One region of the Peribacillus sp. TE19612 genome, then DNA from elsewhere that is predicted to be linked to it. Evidence: riboswitches for the same ligand, from Rfam matches in the RefSeq annotation. Region 1 holds a riboswitch; each other region holds the start of a gene.
What was found. A riboswitch is a leader RNA that binds a small molecule or an ion and turns the genes downstream of it on or off. The one in region 1 is predicted to bind S-adenosylmethionine.
Positions count from the first base shown of each region.

Region 2: it holds a riboswitch for S-adenosylmethionine, as region 1 does, so the genes downstream of both, mtnW (2,3-diketo-5-methylthiopentyl-1-phosphate enolase) here and mmuP (S-methylmethionine permease) in region 1, are expected to answer to the same signal.
Region 3: it holds a riboswitch for S-adenosylmethionine, as region 1 does, so the genes downstream of both, ACZ9AO_RS16125 (5-methyltetrahydropteroyltriglutamate--homocysteine S-methyltransferase) here and mmuP (S-methylmethionine permease) in region 1, are expected to answer to the same signal.
Region 4: it holds a riboswitch for S-adenosylmethionine, as region 1 does, so the genes downstream of both, ACZ9AO_RS17590 (hypothetical protein) here and mmuP (S-methylmethionine permease) in region 1, are expected to answer to the same signal.

Region 1 is NZ_JBWCCL010000007.1:97,063-100,173, forward strand. It holds gene ACZ9AO_RS14050 (alpha/beta hydrolase) at 1-168, shown strand, start outside; gene ACZ9AO_RS14055 (flavin reductase family protein) at 187-795, shown strand; SAM riboswitch class I at 1,469-1,571, shown strand; gene mmuP (S-methylmethionine permease) at 1,655-3,034, shown strand; gene mmuM (homocysteine S-methyltransferase) at 3,038-3,111, shown strand, end outside.
Region 2 is NZ_JBWCCL010000004.1:317,787-320,897, forward strand. It holds gene ACZ9AO_RS09680 (carbon-nitrogen family hydrolase) at 1-175, opposite strand, end outside; gene ACZ9AO_RS09685 (pyridoxal phosphate-dependent aminotransferase) at 274-1,446, shown strand; SAM riboswitch class I at 1,565-1,718, shown strand; gene mtnW (2,3-diketo-5-methylthiopentyl-1-phosphate enolase) at 1,827-3,059, shown strand; gene ACZ9AO_RS09695 (2-hydroxy-3-keto-5-methylthiopentenyl-1-phosphate phosphatase) at 3,066-3,111, shown strand, end outside.
Region 3 is NZ_JBWCCL010000008.1:235,490-238,600, forward strand. It holds gene ACZ9AO_RS16120 (LysR family transcriptional regulator) at 1-563, shown strand, start outside; gene ACZ9AO_RS16125 (5-methyltetrahydropteroyltriglutamate--homocysteine S-methyltransferase) at 617-1,720, opposite strand; SAM riboswitch class I at 1,802-1,903, opposite strand; gene ACZ9AO_RS16130 (hypothetical protein) at 2,059-2,478, shown strand; gene ACZ9AO_RS16135 (glycerol-3-phosphate responsive antiterminator) at 2,651-3,111, shown strand, end outside.
Region 4 is NZ_JBWCCL010000009.1:253,679-256,789, forward strand. It holds gene ACZ9AO_RS17580 (methionine ABC transporter permease) at 1-306, opposite strand, end outside; gene ACZ9AO_RS17585 (methionine ABC transporter ATP-binding protein) at 328-1,347, opposite strand; gene ACZ9AO_RS17590 (hypothetical protein) at 1,559-1,840, opposite strand; SAM riboswitch class I at 1,943-2,054, opposite strand; gene ACZ9AO_RS17595 (GNAT family N-acetyltransferase) at 2,172-2,642, opposite strand; gene ACZ9AO_RS17600 (nuclear transport factor 2 family protein) at 2,716-3,084, opposite strand.

The DNA.
Region 1 (3,111 bases):
GCAGGTAAAAACGATCCGATTTGCCCGGCAGAAGAAACTGATGAACTTAATCAACTTTTACAGCAAGCTGGCGCTACAGTTGAAGTTCAGTGGGAAAATTACGGTCATCAGTTGACACGTTCAGAGGTTGATGCAGCAGGTTTATGGTTTCAAAAGAACTTTTTATAAGAATGAGAGGGAATGAAGATGATTTCTGTTAATCCTGAAAGTTTGACTGAACGGGATAATTATAAGTTTTTGACTGGAAGCATTATACCGAGACCTATAGCGCTGGTTACGACACAATCCGAAACCGGTACAATCAATATAGCGCCGTTCAGCTTTTTTAACATAGTCAGTTCAAATCCTCCGATGATTTCCATTTCTGTTCAACGGAAAGAAGGAGTTTCAAAGGATACAGCCCGAAATGCAATTCAAACAGGTGAGTTCGTTGTTCATATCACTGACGAAAATAATGTTGCTGATGCAAATCGAACGGCCAAGGAACTCCCATCTGAAGAAAGTGAATTGGGTCTTACTAATTTCACGCTGGCTGTTAGTGATAAGGTATCCGTACCAGGATTGGAAGAAGCGAAGGTGCGGTTCGAATGTACATTAGAGCAATCGATTCCATTGGCAGGTTCCAAGAATAAACCTGGTTGTGATTTACTGATAGGGAAAATAGTCTGTTATCATATAGAGCAAGATATTTATCATAATGGCCGTATTGACCCGAACGGGCTAAAACCTGTAGCGAGATTAGCCGGTCATACTTATACAAAACTAGGGGAATTATTTGAAATAGAACGTCCTTAAGGAAAAAGAAAAAAATGGCGACAATCTTTTAAGATGTCGCCATTTCAGTTTGTAGACAAAAGGGGTTCGGAATTAAAAAATTCTGGACCCCTTTTGAAATTCCCTATGAATACATATCTTTCACCAAGTCATAAATGAAAGTGAAGTCAATGGCAGCCTCCATTTTAAGAACCAAATGGTTCGGTGGCACCAGTTGATCTAAAGTAATCAGTTCAAGTTGATCTCGCTGAATAGAATCATGAAAGATCCTCATCACCTCAGGTTCTAATACTTCTATTTTAAAACAAAAATGACTCTAGGCAAAAGTGTTCTATCAAAAGGTAAGACAAAGCTGATTGGAACGGAAGGTGCGAGACTCCTGCGGGAAAAGCGCGTCCAGGGGAGACCCCGCAGGCGCAAGCCGAGGAGGCTCCCCGACCGCCCGCGGAAAGCGAGTGCCCTACGTTCCAATCAACGTCCAAATGGCGACAATCTTTTAAGATGTCGCCATTTTTAAGACCAACATGACCCCGGTTAGTTTTATTTGCCATTATAATACGCTTAGCGCTTGTTCCAAAAACAATTTAATATTAATGCCCCAGCCATGATCGTTAGCATTTAAAAGGAAGTCTTTACATTCCGAAACAAAACTTGACAATTTTTTCATAGATTGATAAAGTTATAAAAAAATAATTTCTTATCCAGAGAGGTGGAGGGACTGGCCCTATGAAACCTCAGCAACAGGTCTACATAGACACTGTGCTAATTCCAGGGGGTGAAACCTTGATAGATAAGACCGTACGTGTTTATTTGTCAGTAACGCACTCTTTTTTAGAGTGCGTTTTCGTTTTTTCTGGATGCAAGATTAAGGAGAGTTAGTATGGAGAACAAAAGGAAGCATGATTTTCAAAGGCAAATGCAAGCACGGCATATAATAATGCTATCGCTTGGCGGGGTGATTGGAACTGGTTTATTCTTAAGTTCGGGTTATACGATTCAACAGGCTGGTCCGTTCGGAACCATCCTTTCGTATCTGATTGGTGCATTAGTGGTTTATCTAGTCATGCTATGTCTAGGTGAACTGTCAGTGCATATGCCCGAGACAGGTGCTTTTCATAGTTACGCAGCCAAATACATCGGACCAGGGACAGGGTATACAGTAGCCTGGTTGTATTGGCTAACCTGGACTGTTGCACTAGGTTCGGAATTCACGGCTGCAGGATTGTTGATGCAGCGATGGTTTCCATCAATCAGTGTCTGGATATGGAGTGCTCTATTTGCCATTTTGGTCTTGGCATTAAATGCGTGGACCGTTAAGTTTTTCGCTGAATCCGAATTCTGGTTTGCGTCTATTAAGGTATTTGCTATTGTGATATTCATTATTCTGGGAGCTGCGGCAATGGTAGGTTTTATTCCAATGATTAACGCACAATCAGCTCCGTTATTTTCCAATGTTACAAGTGCAGGTTTATTTCCAAATGGTGCTTTTGCCATTCTAATGACAATGCTCGCTGTGAATTTTGCATTTTCTGGAACTGAATTGATCGGAGTTGCAGCTGGAGAAACTGTGAATCCGGAAAAAACGATTCCAAAGGCAATCCGTATGACATTATGGAGATTGATTATCTTTTTTGTAGGTACCATCGTTGTTTTATCCGCATTATTGCCTGTTTCGGATGCAAGCGTATTAGAGAGCCCCTTTGTTGCCGTTCTAGAACGAATTGGAGTGCCATATGCAGCGGATATTATGAACTTTGTTATATTAACTGCCATTTTGTCTGCTGCAAACTCAGGACTATATGCCTCATCCAGGATGCTTTGGTCACTTGCAGATAAGAAAACTATTTCACCAATATTTGCAAAATTGACAAAACGGGGTGTTCCCTTGAATGCAGTCCTTTTCAGTATGCTGGGCGGTGTTTTAGCACTTTTCTCGAGTATTATTGCGCCGGATACTGTATATATAGTGCTTGTATCCATTTCTGGACTAGCCGTGGTTATAGTTTGGATGAGTATTAGCGCGTCACAGTTTCTATTTCGCAGACGATATATAAACGAAGGAAACTCAGTTAATGATTTGGCTTATCATACACCATTATATCCATTCGTACCAATCGTTTCATTTATGCTATGTCTTGCTTCTTGCATAGGAATTGCATTTGATCCTACACAAAGAATTGCACTATATTGTGGCATTCCGTTTATTTTGTTTTGCTATGTAAGTTATTATCTGACACAAACTTTAAGAAAAGAGGAGTAGACAATGAAGAATAAAATTAACCCAATTGAAGCAATTTTACGAGATCATTCAGTCATGATTTTGGACGGAGCTTTAGC
Region 2 (3,111 bases), on a different contig from region 1:
CAGCAATCTCATTCAGCCTGGTCAAGTCGTATCCGGTTGTCCAAAGCTCTGGTAATATGACGATATCGGGCTCGGACCGAGCTGCTTTTTCCATCCATCGTTCTGCAACCTGAAAATTGATATCTGGTTGCCCGAAGGCTATATCCATTTGAATACAAGCTATTTTCCACTTCATCGTTAAAACCCCCACATGTAAAAAATGCTTTACAAGACTACGATAAACATATATCATTTGTGACTAGAATTTCAAGAAATTTCAGAGAAGGTGTATAAATGGTGCAATTCGAAAAATCCGGGCTGCTTCAGGACCTGCCCAAGCAGTTTTTTGCTTCACTAGTAGCAAAAGTCAATGCAATCACGGAGCAAGGACATGATGTCATTAATTTAGGCCAGGGAAACCCTGATCAGCCGACTCCGGAACATATCGTCAAAAGTTTGCAGTCTGCCGCTGAAAAAACGATTAATCATAAATATTCGCCATTCCGGGGACATCAATATTTAAAAGATGCTGCTGCCGTCTTTTATGAACGAGAATACGGTGTCAAGCTGGATCCGAATACTGAAGTGGCGATTCTCTTCGGGGGAAAGGCAGGTCTTGTCGAACTTCCGCAGTGTTTATTGAATCCAGGTGATACGATTCTTGTTCCAGATCCCGGCTATCCGGATTATCTTTCCGGTGTTGTTTTAGCCCAGGCAAAGACCGAACTGATGCCCTTGACAGAAGAAAATGATTTTCTTCCGAAATACGATGACATACATAAAGAAGTTCTTGATAAAGCCAAAATGATGTTCTTGAATTATCCGAATAATCCCACAGGCGCTTCTGCAACTGAAAGTTTCTTTGATGAAACCGTCTCCTTTGCAAAAGAACATTCAATATGTGTGGTCCATGATTTCGCCTATGGGGCGATAGGATTCGCCGGAAAAAAACCGATAAGCTTTCTCCAGGCGGAGGGAGCGAAGGATGTAGGAGTTGAAATATACACCCTATCGAAAACATACAATATGGCAGGGTGGAGAGTCGGCTTCGCAGTGGGCAATAAGAGTGTAATAGAAGCTCTTGAACTATTACAAGACCATCTTTATGTGAGTCTTTTCCCGGGGATACAAGAAGCTGCGGCAAGCGCTTTGCTTGACTCACAGACCTGTGTAGAGCAGTTAGTGCAGATGTACGAGGGGCGAAGGAATGTTTTCATTGAGGGATTGAGGGCCATCGGCTGGGATGTCAAAGCTCCAGCGGCATCGTTTTTTGCCTGGCTCAAAGTACCTGAAGGTTTTACGTCCGAGAGTTTTGCGGACTATTTATTAACGCATGCCCATGTAGCTGTTGCCGCAGGGAATGGGTTCGGTGAATTTGGCGAAGGTTATGTCAGGGTAGGGCTACTGACTTCGGAAGAACGGCTGCAAGAGGCTGTGGAACGAATACGTACATTAAACTTATTTTAATGCAATAAGGTTCACCTTTAAATAGTTAAAACTTATTGACAAAGTAGGAATTACCTGTCAGAATACAAAATAAATTCTTAATCTTTCGATACTTGGATGCAACTTATATATCAGCGTTTTCTTATTTTGAGCAGGTGGAGGGACTAGCCCGATGAAGCCCAGCAACCGACCGTAATTCCATTGTAAAATGGGGCGGAATCCTTCCGCCGGATTTTTTTGAAATCCACAAGGCACGGTGCTAATTCTTGCAGCCGAGGGCTGGGAGATAAGAAGATGGCTTTTTAAAGCCTCTTCTTTATGAAGGGGCTTTTGCCATTTTGAGACCATCTCAGGTTATTAATGACATCGAGAGTTTACTAACGTGTTATAGGAGTGATCAAATGAGCGATATAGTCGCTACTTATTTAATTCATGACTTTAATGGAAATCATGAGAAAAAAGCAGAGAGCATTGCCTTGGGTCTGACTGTGGGGACATGGACGGAATTGCCACATTTGGTACAGAAACAACTGGAAAAACATAAGGGACGCGTCGTATCGGTGACACCCCTATCTGAAGAGGAGAGGGCAAACAGCTACTTTAATCGGAAAGTATACCGTTCGCTGATTAAAATTGCCTATCCGGCAAGGAATTTTTCCAATGATTTACCCGCAATCCTTACAACGGTCTTCGGTAAACTTTCATTGGACGGTGAAATAAAACTTATTGACTTGGATTTTGTCGGTGATATTCAAAAAGCTTTTCCCGGGCCGCAATTTGGCATTGAAGGCATAAGGGAAAAGGTTGGCGTATTTAACCGGCCCTTGGTGATGAGCATCTTTAAAGGCGTATTGGGAAGAGACCTAACATTTCATAATGAGCAACTGAGACAACAAGCATTGGGAGGTGTTGACCTAGTTAAGGATGATGAGATCCTCTTTGACCAGGAACTGACTCCATTTTTCGATAGAATAAAAACGGGAAAAAGAATATTGAATGAAGTCTATGAAACCACTGGCCACCGGACTTTATATGCTGTCAATCTATCAGGGAAAACATTTGAATTATTGGATAAGGCAGAGCAAGCGGCTGAAGCAGGGGCAGATGCTTTATTGTTCAACGTTCATACATATGGTTTGGATGTATTACAGGCCTTGAGTGAACATGATCGTATCAAGCTGCCGATCATGGCGCACCCCGCATATAGCGGGGCATTGGCATCTTCATCATTTTATGGTATCGGCTATCCATTATTGCTTGGTAAATTAGTAAGAATATCAGGTGCGGATTTATCCTTGTTCCCTTCTCCTTATGGAAATGTCGCACTTGAAAAAACGGAGACCTTAGCGATTGCTGAAGCTCTGACAAAAGATGATCTTTCATGGAAAAAAGCCTTCCCTGTTCCTTCGGCAGGCATTCATCCGGGCATGGTTCCGGACCTGATCAAGGATTTCGGGCTTGATAGTGTGATTAATGCCGGAGGCGGAATTCACGGGCACCCTGACGGAGCAGAGGGCGGTGCCAAGGCATTCCGTTTTGCTGTGGAAGCCGTTCTAGCAGGAAAGGAACTTTCTGAAGCGGCGGCTGAGGAAGAAACCCTAAAAAAAGCTCTTGTGTTGTGGGGAGGCCTATAAGAAATAATGAAACCGATCATCTTTTGTGATTTTGACGGAACGATCACCAACA
Region 3 (3,111 bases), on a different contig from region 1:
ATTTACCTGATAAAATTAATAGTTTCAAGAAAAAATATCCTTCCGTTTCCTTTAAAATATTCGCAGGAGATCCATATGAAATAAGTAATTATTTGGAGAATCAGGATATCGAACTTGCCATTGTTCATTTACCTGTCGAGATGAAGGGTCTTTCCAGTTTGAACTTAGGACAAGTGCCCAATGTTTTTGTTGTACCTGAGGATTGGGACAGCTTCACTTCGAGAGATAGGGTTCATTTAAAGGATATTGAAAACATCCCATTGCTTTTAGTGCATAGGGAAAAAGGACCGGGGATTTACGAGGAAATTATCGAGGAATTTAAAAAGCGGGAAATACAGCTAAATATTTTATGCGAATGCCATGATGTAAATGTTCTGCTCTCTCTGGTTGCAGCTGGAGTTGGGGCGAGTATTGTTCCGAAATCAGCTGTTTCACCCCATATTATAAAAGGAGTGAAAGTGCTGGATATTATCGATTCTTCAATTCAATCGAATATAGCCTTGGTTTTTAGACAAGATCGTTATCTTTCCAAAACGGCAAAACATTTTATTGAGTTGTTTTGAAGAAAAGCTAGGCCTTCCTAATGCCTAGCTTTTACTTTATATTTAAGGATGAATCATTCCCATACTTCTTTTGCTACATCAACGACGAATTTCAGTTTTTCCCATTGCTGTGCTTCGGTTAGCTTGTTGCCGTGATGTGTGGAGGCGAAGCCGCATTGGGGGCTTAAGCATAATTGTTCGAGCGGAACGAAGTGCGAGGCTTCTTTAATGCGTGCCTTAACAGCTTCCTTGTCCTCGATTTCCCCATTTTTTGAAGTGACGACACCCAGTACGACCCGTGCACCGCCATTTGGAATGTATTCTAATGGTTTGAAATCCCCAGAGCGTTGATCATCATATTCCAAGAAGAATCCATCCACTTTTTCTTTTGCCAATAAAGTTGGGGCGATACGGGCATAGCTTCCTTCAAACGCCCATGTCGACTGGTAGTTTCCGCGACATAGGTGGGTAGTGACGATAAGGTCTTCTGGTTTGCCTTCCAATGTGCCATTAATGACCCGAAGTGCAAGACCAATTAATTGTTCCCTCGTATATTTTCCATCCTTGAACTGGAAATCCGGAGCTGAAAGTCTGGCAATATATACATCATCCAATTGAAGATAACGCACACCTGCTTCATAAAAGGCTTTCAAAGCATGCTGATAGGCTTTGATGATATCATTTGCATAGTCTTCAATATCAGGGTAGACGTCTTCATTATGAATGCCTGCAGCAAATAATTGATTCGGACTGGGGATGGTTTGCTTGGCAACGGCACGTCCGTTCACGATTTTGTTCAATTCAATGAAATCACGAATGAAGGGATGTTCAGGGTTGAATGAAACCTTCCCGGTATTGCGAACATTATATCTCTCTGTTTCCACACCATCGAATGTGAGGCCTTTTTCAGTTACATATCCCTCGATGCCATTTAAATGTTCGAGAAAGTCAAAGTGCCACCATGTTCGTCTGAACTCACCGTCCGTAACGGCCTCTAAACCAACTTCAATTTGTTTATCGACGATCCGTTTGATTTCTTCGGTTTCAATTTCACGAAGCCGTTCAGCTGAAATGGTACCTTCCTTAAAGTCCTTTCTGGCAATATGTAATCGTTCCGGTCTTAATAAACTTCCGACGTGGTCCGCCCTGAATGGTGCTTTCGTTAATGTGATTGACATGTTGATTCCTTCTTTCCTTTTAAAAATAAAAAACCTCTTCTTAAAAATAAGAAGAGGTGTTGGCAACAAAGCTATATACTCTTCTTATCTTCAAGTTTTTACACTTCTGGAATTAGCACAGTACAAGATCAGTCTGTTGCTGAGGCATCAAAGGGCCAGTCCCTCCACCTCTCTGGATAAGAGTTGTCTATTAAATTAACTATGACTATACAGGTAGTTTTTATGAAGGTCAAGGGGTGGAGCTGGAATATTTCGAATATACCGGTTATTAATCCGGGCTGAAATGTTAACGGCATCAGGGAATCCGGCATATGCTTTGAGTGGGGAGGAATGCAAGGATGAGTCCATTCAAAAATGGCATACCGATTACGGTAACTGAAGACATGATAGAGAGAATCATAAAAATGAAATCATCTGGTCAGGATATTAAAGTCGAGATTACGCCAAGGCACATTGTGCTTTCCGGTACGATGGAAGTGAAAAAAATGATGTTTAAGAAAAACGTGGCTTTCCGGATTACATTAAAACCGGTTCATGTGGAAAAAAGAACGATTTCATTTGAATTAGTGGAAATGGAACCCATTGACAGGAATTTCATCAACCAAAGGATATTTAACAGACCGCCATTTTTTGAATATGAAAAAAGAGCAATCAAAATGAATGTTAATGCTTGGAGCATCGTGAGGAAAATTCCGATTGGCACAATTAAATCGTATGAACTCGCCGAAGGTGCATTGAAAATGAAACTTTCTATATGATTTAAGGGGATATTTTACATATATCCTTAGCCGTAACCTATAAAGGGTTTGCCAGGTATGATAGTGTTAAGATGTCATGGTTCATGAAAAAATGTGTTTGATAAATCAAGCTCTTTAAAATATACTAAATGACTTGAAGTTTTGAGTTTTTCTGGGAATGAGGAGGATAATGATGGATCAGAAGATTTTGCCTGCTTCAGCAAGCATGAAGGATTTCGAAAGATTTCTAGAAAGTTCCTATGAAATAGGTGTGTTTCTTGATTTGCATATCTCACAATTGAAAAATGTAAGTATGATGGCAAAGCAGCATAATAAGAAAATGATTTATCATGTCGATTTGATCCATGGCATAAGAAGTGATGAGTACGCGACGGAATTCATTTGTCAGGAATATAACCCCTATGGGCTGATTTCGACTAAATCAAGCGTTATATTGAAGGCGAAGCAAAAGGGGGTCATTGCCATCCAGCGAATCTTTTTAATAGACTCACATGCGCTTGAGAAAAGTTATAAGCTGGTGCAGAAAACAAAGCCGGATTATATCGAAGTATTGCCGGGCGCCATGCCATGGATGATAAAAGAAGTGAAGGAACGATTGCAGACACCGATTTTTGCAGGCGGCCTCATACGTAC
Region 4 (3,111 bases), on a different contig from region 1:
ATAAGGAGCCGCGTAAAAGATTAGCGGAACAATGGCCGCATTCGTTCCGATCGCACTGCCGACAATCATTCTTGTAAACGGAATGAGTGCTACAAGCAAGATGATGAAAGGAACGGACCGCAGGATATTGATGATCGGGTTCAATACATTAAAAATCCATTTATTCTCCAGGATGTGACCCTTTCTTGTAATGACAAGCAGGATACCGAGCGGAAGCCCGATCAATCCGGAAAATATCAATGAGATGGCTACCATATAAAGTGTGTCACCGAAAGCTGTCGACAGCTGCTCTGCCGTTATTTCCATTCCCCAAAGCGTATTACCCATTTATACTTGCACCTCCTGGACGAGAATCCCCTCATCTTTAATATATTGATAAGCCTTGTCGACCTCATTTTTGCTCCCCGTCACTTCAATGATCAAATTCCCGAAAGGAGTTTCCTGGATTTCAGAAATATTGGCTGATAAGACACTTAAATGAACATCATATTTCTTCGAGATGGTTGAAAGTAAAGGAGTACCCGAAGTAGTTCCAATAAAATTAATTTTCCAAATAATCGGGATATGGGACCCTATGCTTTTTAAGAAACTTTGTGGAATTTCGTCATGTATGACCGTTCTCACGAAGTTTTTTGCAATATCCGTTTGCGGCTTGGCAAAAACTTCGAAAACCGAACCTTGTTCAACGACGCAGCCGCCCTCCATGACCGCTACCTTATTGCAAATTTCCCGAATGACAGACATCTCATGAGTGATTAGCAAAATGGTGATATTGTATTCTTTATTAATTTTTTTTAATAGCTGCAGAACTGCACTCGTTGTTTGTGGATCCAATGCCGACGTAGCTTCATCACACAATAAGATCGATGGATTCGTAGCCAATGCCCTCGCAATGCCGATCCGCTGCTTTTGCCCGCCGGATAATTGTTCCGGATAACTCTTTGCTTTGCTCGATAAGCCAACGAACTCCAACAGCTCGCCTACACGTTTTTGAATTTCCTTAGCTGGAGTAGTTCCCGATAAAACCAGCGGCATGGCAATATTATCAAAAACAGTTTTTGAGTTTAGTAAGTTGAAATGCTGAAAGATCATCCCGATTTTTTTCTTTTCTGCCCGTAATTCCTTCGGGCTTAATTTGGTTAAATCCTTGCCCCCAACAACCACCGAACCATCTGAAGGATGTTCAAGCAAATTGACCAACCTGATCAACGTACTCTTTCCGGCCCCGCTATAACCGACTACCCCGAATATATCCCCCTTTTCCACTGTCAAATCAATGCCCTTCAAAGCCTCGACAGTCTGTTTCTTTGTTTGATAAACCTTTTTAACACCTTGAAACTCAATCATCCAATCTCCCCCCATGCTGTTTATTTGTACGAATTCCTTATCCAGAGAGAAGAGCTTTGCAACGCTTCATAATGATAGGGTTAAATTCTGTCAAACTTACGAGTAAATCTGCGAAATTCACGAGTAAATGCACCAAACTCACGAGTAATTGCGCCAAACTCACGAGTAATTACGTGAAACTCACGAGTAACTGCGCCAAACTCATGAGTAATTACGTGAAACTCACGAGTAATTGCGCCAAACTCACGAGTATTGCGCGAAACTCACGAGTAATTGCGCCAAACTCACGAGTAATTGCGCCAAACTCACGAGTAATTGCGCCAAATTCACGAGTAAATGCACCAAACTTACGAGTAAATCTGCGAAATTCACGAGTAAATGCACCAAACTCACGAGTAATTGCGCCAAACTCACGAGTAACTGCGCGAAACTCACGAGTAATTACGTGAAACTCACGAGTAATTGCGCCAATTCTCCAAATAACCATATACATTTTGAATAAACAAAAGAGGCCTCTTCCGTCATCAGACAGAAGAGGCCTCTTTTAGACATAAAAAAGAGTAAACTCTTAAATTAATTATCTAAGAAAAGCTCCTTCTTATCTTTCAAACTTTCGTCCGTTGGAATTAGCACAGTATTTTTACAAAAGTAAAAACCCGCTGCCGAGGTATCATAGGGCCAAGTCCCTCCACATCTCTTGATAAGAATTAACGTTATATTTAATTATGTCCTTCACTATATATTCTAATTTCGCTAAAGTCAACCATATTTTTCATCGCGATAAATAGTTTCATAGTATAGTGAATCGACACTTTTTAATTATATCAATATAATGATTTGCTCATTCTCCATACAGGGTATTTTTCATTTTCTTCCCTAATCTTCACCATGCCTGAATTCGTATATAAAGAAATCGCCCTTTGATTATCCGGAGAAACCCTTAAATGATATTCGGATACATTAAATTGCCTGAAAAAGTTTTCTGCGTAGCGAACCAATTCCTTGCCAAGGCCTTTACTGCGGTATTCGGGAATAAGATAAAATAGATTCACATAGCCAATTTCAGTTCCTTCATACTCCCGAATTTGAAGTTCCATTTGTCCAATCGGTTCTTGGTCCTTTTCAATGATCACCTGTCCATCCGGAAATTTGCGGACCCTTTCTTCCATTCGTTGCAGATATGCATGTTCATCTCCAAAACCAGCATCAGTTCCAAAACTTACAACAAAGGAATCTTTCCGGAAATTAATGATAGTATCTTTATCTTTGTCCGTATCAATGGTACGAAAAATCAACTTCATCCACCCTTATCATTTTAGTGAAATAGTTTTCAAGCAGGAAAAACTTTCTTTTTCATAAATAAAAGGCTTAAAGAGGCCCTTTTGTTTTTGTGCCTTGATGAAAAAACATCTGCCATCTTCCATTCGCACATTTCCAGATTGAACTTCTTAAGGTATGTTCCAGCTTATCTTCATCAAAAATCCGGTATGTAGTTAACACGGTATCATCAGACAATGGATGCATCTCAAATTGACTTAATGTCATGTTCACCGCTCCGGCTCCCTCTTGACCCATAAAATCGCTTTTTGACCATATGTTACCCGAACTGCCGAACTCAAAGAAATCATCTTTCAATAAGGATGAAAGCACTTCTGGGGATGTACGAACTTCAGATTTTAACAATTTCTCCTCCAGCTGATACAAATGCTCTTTTAACAATGAAGATTCCCTGTCCATTCATCTTATCCTCCTTTTTCAACCATT